Regions from separate parts of the Virgibacillus sp. MG-45 genome, predicted to be linked through region 2. Evidence: a T-box and tRNA genes for the amino acid it is inferred to sense, from the RefSeq annotation. Region 2 holds a T-box; the other holds one or more tRNA genes.
The links. A T-box is a leader RNA that pairs with one kind of tRNA and senses whether it is charged. The one in region 2 lies ahead of serS (serine--tRNA ligase), so its partner is inferred to be a tRNA-Ser.

Region 1 (5,225 bases), on a different contig from region 2:
GGAATCTATAATACGATGACGATGGCTGTAACAGAACGCGCTCCTGATATCGGGATTATGAAAGCAATTGGTGCAAATCCAAAGACAATCAAGCAAATCTTTTTGTTAGAAAGTGGTTATATAGGGTTGATGGGAGCGGCGCTTGGTACAGGCATTGCGTATGTAACAAGTATTCTCATAAACACAGGCGTGCCACTTATATTAAGCATGGCGTTCGAGGAAGAGCTGCCAGAAGGACTACAGTTTTCTTCCATCCCACCGGGTCTCGTCGCTATCTCCGTAGCGATTTGCTTAATCGTTACCATTCTATCTGGATTACGTCCAGCAAAGCGAGCAACGGAAATTGATGTATTACAGGCGATGCGCCGTGAGATATGATTAATTAGGGTACAATAGTGCAAGCGCTCGGATAGAAATCGAGCGCTTGCGGTATTAGTACACTTCGAAATTTTGACCTGTTTGGCCACTGTATACACTTTTTAGATAGGCTTTGGCGATTCGTTTGGCAGGGACTGCTTCAAAACCAGGGAAGAAGCTTTCTAGTCGGTCTAACGATTCTTGAACAACCGTAGGACTAACACTGTTGATTCGGATTCCTCTTGGCATTTCAATGGCAGCCGCTTTTACAAAATGTTTGACAGCTCCATTAACCATGGCGATCGAAGCTCCTTGGAGAATGGGGTCATCCATCATCACACCAGTTGTTAATGTAAAGCTTCCACCATCTTTTACATGTGCTAAACCCAATAACACCAAGTTAATTTGTCCTTTTTGCTTGTAATTAATTCCGACTTCATTTAATTCTGGGGTCAGCTCTGTTAGAGGTGCAAACTTCGCACCCCCAGCAGCATTGACTACAGCGTCCACTTTACCGACTTTTTTGTACATTTCTTTAATACTGTCAACGGAAGTAATATCAACTTGAATGTCCGCACCATTTCTGCCTGCGCGAATAACTTCATTTTCCGCTTCAAGTTCTTCCACGACTTTTTGCCCAATTGTTCCACTTGCACCGATCACGAGAATTTTCATAAAGGCACCTCTTTTCCACTTTACCTAATGGCTACAAATAGGAGATTACCTTAATTTATGAAATTGATTGGCCTCATATGCTTTCGAAATCCGATTTTAAGAAAGGTGAATGGAATGCATTATTCTGCCATATGATGGTACACTTTCTTCAATTTTTCTTCAAGTAAGTCCATGTGAACAATGCGTGCTTCTCGTATGAATTCCTTTCCTTCTACAAAGAGCAGTAGGACAGGAACTGTAAAGATAGAAAAACGCCCTGCGACTGCTTCAACCTCATGTGCATCAATATGGCCTAATTGGATTTGTGGAAATTGCTCCATCAAGGTTTGTACTTGCGGTAGTAATCCGTGGCAGACACTGCAATTTGGTTGAGAAATATATAGAAAAGCAAGTTTATTCGCTGTAATAAAGTGCTCGATTGCTTCCATTGATTGTAGTTCGTTAAATTCTCGCATTTCTTTCCCTCCGTTCTTACTATAATCATATCATCATTTTTTCATACAGACATCTTTCGTGTTTGCCGGAGGATGAAATGAGGCTATTAGATGATAAAAAGGTGGTAGTTTTGAAGGAAGTGCTGTGCATCGAAGGTTCGTGAGCTTATAGAGAAATTGTTATGAAAATCTCGATGGAAAAAGCAGCTTAACATAAAAAGTGGAATTACTGTTTGTTAACAGGGGTGGTATGGTGGAAGAGGGGTGATTGGATCTAGGCATTGAATGGACGAATAATCCTCTAAATCAATTGTTAAGCATATACCAGTTTCGCGAAATTGAATTGTTTTATATGGTGTCTTATGGCAGAAGAAATCGCAAAGCTTATCGCCGCCATCTGCAACAGGTAAGCCATTCGCATTAACGGGTTGAAGTAATTCAACTTGTACACAGCAGTGTGTGCCTTTTATAAATTTTTTAGCTTTTAATACAGGCGTTTCTAAGCAACCATAGTATGAATGTTTTGGATAGTTGTAGATAGGATGTTTGAAAATGCCGCTTGCAATAAAAGGTTTACAACTATATTTGCAATATAAAATGAACGGAATTATTGTCTTATCATTATTGTTCTTTCGCGGTGAAAGAAGTTGTTTAATGGAATTCTCACAGCTTGCTCTGCAATGGTGACCTTCGGCGGCTTTTTTATCTTGTGCTGCGACAATTTTATGGACTGTACTACAAACGCAATGCTTTTTGTATTCGTGATGGATCATGAACCTCACTCCTTTTTTATTAAGCGTATACTCTATTCTATGCTGTATTTTCATGAAGGGTTGTTTCATAGTCTATTTTTTCATTAATAGGGCTACTAGTGCTTTTTCAAAGGAAATATACGGATGGACTAGGGAGAGTGACGATGCAACTTAATATGCAAAGCATATAGATAATAGAAACCCTCACACATAGTTAATGTGGGTTCCATCTTCAACCTATGAGACATAGGAAGCTGGCAGTGCCGGCTTCCGATTATTTTACACCTATTAAGCTAGAGGCATGTAGGTTAATATCTAGTAAACGATTGTCCCTATAATGCGTGTGTGTTTTTGGTAGGATTGTATCGTATACCGTGCGTTAGAAGTCGATGCATATGTATACGGACAAGTTAGATTTACTGCTGTAGTGATAAGATAATAGAAAAACCTGCTTCTAGTATGGAAGCAGGCTAAAAATATTGATTCCTATGTATGGCGGAGAAGGTGGGATTCGAACCCACGCGGCGCTTACACGCCCTAACGCATTTCGAGTGCGTCCCCTTCAGCCGGGCTTGGGTACTTCTCCGAAGCATTTGATGATGCTGCGCAAAGCTCCCCGCATTTATTATGTGAATATATTATCATAATCAATTTTTCACATCAAGCATATTTAGTTGAGGGGTTCTGTTAGTTAACTTTCCATATTAACAATTTTTCAATCAGCTTTATCACGTCATGACTCATTTGATAGCTTCTTTATTTTTATTTGCAATAGGTTACAGTTACAAAGGAACTGTAACCTATTGTTTAGCTCTATTTAATCTCATCATATGCTTCCATTATTAAATCTTCCATAACATCTAAATACTTCTTCAGCATTTGCTCGCCCTTTTCCTTAGATGAAAGTGTAGCGTCTCCAAAAACACCGCTTTTGCTCAATTTCCCTAAAGAAATAGTCGATTTTCCGTATAAGTTTGGTTTTTTAGGATATTCATTCACAGCTCTTTCCATTTTAACTAGTTCAGGTTTTACTGCAAGCATTAATGAGGTTTCAAATTCACAAGCATGAATCATGCCATGCCATGTTGGAGATTCACAAACCTCGTTACGAATTTGTTCTAAATTAGGATAGAATAGATATATAATTGGCATTTCCAACTCATCCATTAGCTCTCTTGTAGCATATTTCATACTTGAATTATTGGAATCATGTCCATTTACTAGTATTAGTAGTTTCACCCCATAGCGCGAAACACTATGGGCTACATCTTTTATGATGTTTTCTACATTATGTTGTTGTATGGAAACTGTACCTGGAATGTCTCGCCACACCCAAGAATAGCCATAAGGCATCGATGGTAACATTAGTGCCCCAGTTCTTTCTGATAATTTTCTAGATATTGCTTCTGATAAATAAGTATCGACACCTAATGGCAGGTGGTGTCCATGTTGCTCGGTTGCACCTAAAGGAAGTATAGCAACAGGGGTTTCCTCGATAGCAGCAGACACTTCATCGCGGTTCATTTTTATAATTTCTTTAGCTCGTCCCAAGACTATGCCTCCTTTGTTATCAAGTGTTTAAATGTATTTGCATTTTCCTTAATCTTTTGTAAGTCGCTTTCTGTTGCCTCTCTTGGTACTAGATCGCTGCCAATGGCGAAGGCAGAATAACCAGCTTTTTTAAAATCAATAATATTCTCCTTCGTTACTCCACCCACTGCCATAAATTTCATATCTGGAAAAGGACCTTGAATGTTTTTTATAAATCCTATTCCTAAGTCAATAGCTGGAAAAACTTTAACAGTATCTATACCAAGACTAGCAGCTTGCATAATTTCACCTGGGGAAAATACTCCAGGAAAAACAACAACATTTTTTGAGAGTACATATTTTGTTAATTTACGGTCCCAACCCGGCGTAATAATATATGTTGCACCAGCAACTAACGCTGCATCTACTTGTCGCTCTGAAATTACAGTGCCTACTCCTAGATGAATTTCGCCCTTAAATTCTTTTCTAATTCTACGAATACATTCTAAGCCTTTTTCTTCTTCGCTTAATGAAACTTCTACCCAAGTAATATCTGACTCTATCAATGCTCTAGTAATGTTGACAATATTATCAGGATCGACACCACGAATAATTGCAATTAGCTCATTTTTTTTCATTATCCCACCTACTCAAACCGTGCTAACCAAGTTGCTGGATTTTTAACAAAAATAGTGTCGATATTCTTTTGGGTAATACCCTCATTTAATAATCTAGGAATGAATTTTTTTAATATAAATTCAAATCCAGGTCCCCCACCATAAGAGTGCAAGTAGCACTGACGTCCCATATCAGCAGAGATAAGTACGTTATTAGCAAACCCATTATCAATCAGGTTATGAATAAGTGACACGCGTGTGCTGTCAGGATAATACTTAATTTTACTAATCCCATCGAACTGTACAAACGCGCCTCTTTTTGCTAATTGTAAATGATAATATGGATCGCAATTCCTATCACTATGACCAACAGCAACTAACGATAAATCAACGCCTTCTTCTTCCAAAATATCGAGTAGTTCTATTCCCATTGTTCCGGCTTCTGTATGCAACCAAATAGGTGCTCCCGTTTGTAGCTGTGCTCTTGCAACAGCACGTGTAACTTTTTCCTCTAATGGATGAATTAGTTGATTCCAAGAACCAGACTTTAAGAATCCAGCTTTTGCTTCCGTTCCATCCATACCAATTGTTACATCCCTCACTAGTTTTTGTGTAATTTCTTCAATTGATAAAGCCTCTACCCAATTTGGGAAATATATATGCTTATTAAATCCAGAAGCTGCAATTACATGAACTTCTGTCTCCAAAGACATTCTTACTAGTTTGGATGCATCACGACCATAGTCTAAAGTTGTAGCATCTACTAATGTATTTCCTCCAGCTCTTTTAAAACGCCATAATTCACTTACACTTGCCTCATAATCCGTTAATTCTAAATCACGATCTTGTTGCATAGCAGG
Region 2 (5,225 bases):
ATTCGGTTCGCGACGGAAGCGAATGCCTGCACGTCTTGCTTGAAAATCTTCAAAATTCGAGCAAGAAGAAATTTCTCGATACGTATCCTGACTTGGAATCCAAACTTCAATATCGTATTTTTTGGCAGCTGTGAACCCTAAATCACCTGTACACATAGACATCACGCGATAAGGAAGCTTTAACAATTGTAGCACCCTTTCTGCATGTCCTGTTAATGCTTCCAGCGTATCATAGGAATCCTCAGGCTTTGCAAAATGGACAAGCTCCACTTTATTAAATTGATGCTGACGAATTAACCCACGGGTATCTCTGCCAGCAGATCCTGCTTCTGAACGAAAGCTTGCACTATAGGCAACATATTTTTTCGGTACTTCATTTGGCGAAAGAATTTCCTCCCGATGAAAATTCGTTACTGGAACCTCTGCTGTTGGTACCATGAAATAATCCCATTCTTCGAGTTTAAATGCATCCTCTTCAAACTTTGGTAGCTGTCCGGTTCCAGTCATACTTGTACGGTTCACAATATATGGTGGAAGCATTTCCTCATAGCCATGCTCATCTGCATGTAAATCCATCATGAAATTCAATAACGCACGCTCAAGTCGAGCTCCAAGCCCTTTATAAAATACAAAACGGCTTCCAGTTACCTTTGCAGCTCTTTCAAAATCAAGAATTCCTAAATTCGTTGCAATATCCCAATGTGGCTGTGCTTCAAACGTAAATGCAGGAACCTCACCCCATTTACGAGCTTCTACATTATCTTCCTCATCTTCACCAACAGGAACACTTTCATGTGGGATGTTTGGGATCGACAAAAGGATATTTGCTAGCTGTTCTTCTATTTCTTTTAATTCTTTATCAAATGCAGCTATTTTATCGCCAACTTCGCGCATTTCTTTTATAACTGCCGCTGCATCTTTTCCTTCTTTCTTTAAGATCGGAATTTGCTTGGAAACTTCATTTCTTCTCGCCTTTAAGCTTTCTGTGTCATTAATTAATGCACGTCTTCGTTGATCAAGATCTCCAAATCGATCTAATTCTGATAAATCTTCTCCACGATGGGATAATTTTTCTTTTACTTCATCAAAGTGATTGCGCAAATATTTCATGTCAAGCATGATATTCACTCCTTATTTTATTTATAATTAAATACAAAAACTCCCGTCCCTAGTAGTAGGGACGAGAGTTGAATTCCCGCGTTGCCACCCTTATTGAAGATAATCTATCTTCCGGCTTTTCGTGATAACGGCACGGACCCGGGTGTACTTATGAGGAGAATGCTCCTTTTCAGTTCACCAGTTCAAGGATGGATTCACAATGCTCCTTCATCGATTCTCACCAGCCATCGACTCTCTTGAGAATAGAGCAACGCTACTATTTCCTCTCATTACTGTTCAGTTTATTATGCATTATCATAGCTGATTTTCACACGATATGCAAGTAAGGTAACTGTCTTATTCAAATTTTAGTTAAACCAACCTTTTACCATATCCACAATAGAACTGAATATGTCGGCAAAGAAGCCGCCAATAGCATCAAGTGTAAGCATAAACCAGTTACTTTTCTCAACTGTTTCCGTTGCTACAACATCAACTACGTGCTTTTTATTTTCAAAGATATATCCTGCGTCTTCTCCCTTGTAAACAAGTTCAGCGGTACCAATTTTTTCACCCTTCTTAACAGGTGCGACTAAAGCGCCTTCCTTGTCCAACTTATCTTTATCTAAATGATACGTAACCGTATAATTTTTTTCGTCACCCTGTTGAACAGGGACTGTTAATGGTGCATTTGTTGCGATAGCAACTTGATCTTCTTTTCCTTTAACAACGTCAATCGTAGCTTTATCCTTTAGTTGATAGCCTGCTGGAAAAAGCTCTTTGCTATTAAAATTATTATATCCATAATCAAGTAATTTTGCCGTTTCTTTAAATCGTGCTGGAATACTATCTGTTTTCATGACAACAGAAATCAGACGTTGACCATTTCGTTCTGCAGTTCCAGTAAAGCAATAGCCCGCAAGATCGGTATGACCGGTTTTTAAACCGTCCACTCCTTCATAATAGAACTGCTTAAAATTCACACTGTCATGTGGCAGCATCCAGTTCCAATTATCAATCATATGCCCATCAAATTCTGTTTGCGGCACTCTAGAAACTTCTAATGCCTCAGGATGGTCGTTTACTAAGTGATAGGCTAAAAGTGCTGAAGATCGTGCAGACATATAATTAATTCCATCCGGCTCTGTTCCTTTTGGATAATTATCACCTAAATCAGCATTTTCTAAGCCAGTTGAATTTACGAATTCAAAATCAGGGAGTCCCATTTCTTTCCCTTTTTTATTCATCATTTTAACGAATTCGCCTTCTGATCCTGCTACAAGCTCAGCAAGTGCGATTGTTGTTGCATTATCGGAATTAATAGCCATTGCATTATATAAATCGCGTACCTTATAATCAACATCCTGCGTTAAACCTGTACCTGAGGATGAAATATCAGCCGAAATTTTATAGGCATAATCACTAATTTGCGTTGTCGTATCCCACGTGATTTTCCCTGCTTCAATCGCTTCTAAAACAAGGTATTCCGTCATCATTTTTGTCATGCTGGCTGGAGGTAATTTCATATCAGGATTTTTAGAAAATAAAATTTTTCCTGTCTCCGCATCAACTAAAATAGCTGACTCAGCAGCTATATCTAATGTACTTGCTGCTTGTGCAGATTGAGTTGTCATAAATGGTGCAATTACGACGAGAAGTGCCATCCACCATACGATGCCTTTAATAAATTTGCGTTTCAACTTTCTCTACCTCCACTATAACTCACTTTTTTAAAATCATGTACTATATATATCGAACGTTCTATTACAAACGTGAACTCCTTTCGCAAAAAGCATGTCGAATTGAGTAAACATACGTTGATATTTTAACATAAAATATCAATAAAAAATAGACGGGTAAAATTGCCCATCTATTTTAAAAATATATAACTGCTGCAGTTTACCTTATAAAGAATAATTTGGGGCTTCTTTCGTAATTTGCACATCATGTGGATGACTTTCACGTAATCCAGCATTTGTAATACGGACAAATTGCCCATTTTCACGTAAAGCTTCAATCGTATTTGTTCCACAATATCCCATACCAGCCCGAAGACCGCCGACAAGCTGATGTAATGTATCTGCTAAAGGTCCTTTATAAGCGACTCTACCTTCAATCCCTTCAGGAACCAACTTTTTGGCATCATCTGTATCCTGAAAATATCGATCCTTCGAGCCTGCTTTCATTGCTCCTACTGATCCCATGCCACGATAAACTTTATAGCGACGTCCTTGATAAATTTCTGTCTCACCAGGGCTTTCAGATACCCCTGCAAACATACTTCCAAGCATGACGGCATGTCCACCCGCAACAAGTGCTTTAACAACATCTCCAGAATATTTAATTCCGCCATCGGCAATAATTGGTACACCATACTTTTCTGCTTCTTTTGCACAATCATATATCGCAGTTATTTGTGGTACGCCAACTCCTGCAACAACACGTGTTGTACAAATCGATCCTGGTCCAATCCCAACTTTAACAATGGTTGCTCCTGCATCAATTAATGCCTTTGTTCCCTCTGGAGTAGCTACATTGCCAGCAATAATATTTAAATCCGGATATGTTTCACGCACACGTTTAACTTGTTCGAGAACGCCTTTTGAGTGTCCATGTGCCGTATCAATGACAATAACATCCACACCCGCTTCTACCAACTTCTCGATACGCTTCATTGCATCCCCAGTAACACCAACAGCAGCACCTGCAAGTAATCTTCCTTGATCATCCTTTGCTGCATGTGGGAACTCAATGACCTTTTCAATATCCTTGATCGTTATTAGTCCTTTAAGTACATTGTGCTCATCTACAAGTGGTAGCTTTTCAATTTTATGCTGCTGCAGCAGCTTTTCTGCCTCTTCTAATGTTGTGCCAACAGAAGCAGTTACAAGATTTTCACTTGTCATCACTTCCCGAATTGAAATAGAGTAATCTTGAATAAAGCGAAGATCACGATTCGTAATAATGCCGACTAATTTTTGTTCTTCAATCGTATTTACGATCGGAACCCCAGAAATTCGGAATTTACCCATTAGATGCTCTGCATCAAAAACTTGGTGGTCTGGTGTTAAAAAGAACGGATTCGTAATGACGCCACTTTCTGAACGTTTCACCCGATCTACTTGCTCTGCTTGCTCTTCGATTGACATATTTTTATGAATAATCCCAAGTCCACCTTGGCGAGCCATTGCAATTGCCATTTCAGCTTCTGTTACAGTATCCATTCCAGCACTTATAAAGGGAATATTAAGCTTTAAGCTGTTGGAAAGCTCTGTACAAACACTCACTTCTCTTGGTAAAACTTCTGACTTTGCAGGGATTAACAACACATCGTCAAATGTTAATCCTTCTTTGACAAATTTATCATCACGCATGGAAATCCTCCTCTAGTTTTTATTCGCTAATAAAAAAACGCAGTTAGGCTAAGCTAAACAAGTACATCTATTTCTAATTACAATACGGTATCAGCCTTTATTTTTCAATCCTATATTTCAGGGAAAACAAAAGAAAATACATTCAAAATTTTAAAACATTTTAAGGGTGATCAGATGAACACAAATGAAATTAATGATTTTTACATATATTTGCAATCGCAGCAATCTGCAAGACATTTTCTTCAGACTTGCTATAAAAAGCTACCACAAGTTGATGCAGAAGCAAAAAGCTATGAAAATTGTACAACCTTCATGTACTACCTTGAACATGGAAGGAAATTTTATGAGACAGGAAAGCAAGTAGATATTGTAATGCAGCCAATGTTATTTTTTTATGGGATGGTTCATTTGGTAAAGGCCTGTCTCTTAACGAAAAGACCTAATTATCCAGAATCTACCACGATTCTTGCTCATGGAGCTTCTACACGGAAACGTAAAAAAAAGAATTACACCTTTCTTACAGATGAAGTGAAAATCCAACATCAAGGATTATTTCCTTATTTTTCTGAGCATCTCTTTTCCACTAAACGCATCCCGTTTCAAAAATTAAACATGGAGGAATTGCTTGGATTAATTCCAGAGCTTCACATTCTTTTTCAAATGCAGCATAAAAAAAAGCTCGAATCGATTGGTAAGCTTGGTGACACGATGCTCGCGTTTCCACCATCGATCCTTGATCAATATCATTTAACA

Region 1: it has a tRNA-Ser gene. The T-box ahead of serS (serine--tRNA ligase) is inferred to sense a tRNA for this amino acid. The anticodon was not compared.

Annotation. Positions count from the first base shown of each region.
Region 1 is NZ_JAXOFU010000009.1:38,304-43,528, forward strand. Features, by position in the region: gene SPK86_RS10805 (ABC transporter permease) at 1-378, shown strand, start outside; gene SPK86_RS10810 (short chain dehydrogenase) at 433-1,032, opposite strand; gene SPK86_RS10815 (thioredoxin family protein) at 1,152-1,487, opposite strand; gene SPK86_RS10820 (CotY/CotZ family spore coat protein) at 1,703-2,239, opposite strand; tRNA gene SPK86_RS10825 (tRNA-Ser) at 2,712-2,804, opposite strand; gene SPK86_RS10830 (creatininase family protein) at 3,032-3,742, opposite strand; gene SPK86_RS10835 (bifunctional 4-hydroxy-2-oxoglutarate aldolase/2-dehydro-3-deoxy-phosphogluconate aldolase) at 3,772-4,386, opposite strand; gene SPK86_RS10840 (phosphotriesterase family protein) at 4,395-5,225, opposite strand, start outside.
Region 2 is NZ_JAXOFU010000003.1:197,558-202,782, reverse strand. Features, by position in the region: gene serS (serine--tRNA ligase) at 1-1,119, opposite strand, end outside; T-box leader at 1,174-1,398, opposite strand; gene SPK86_RS05030 (D-alanyl-D-alanine carboxypeptidase family protein) at 1,467-2,798, opposite strand; gene guaB (IMP dehydrogenase) at 3,003-4,472, opposite strand; gene SPK86_RS05020 (YaaC family protein) at 4,647-5,225, shown strand, end outside.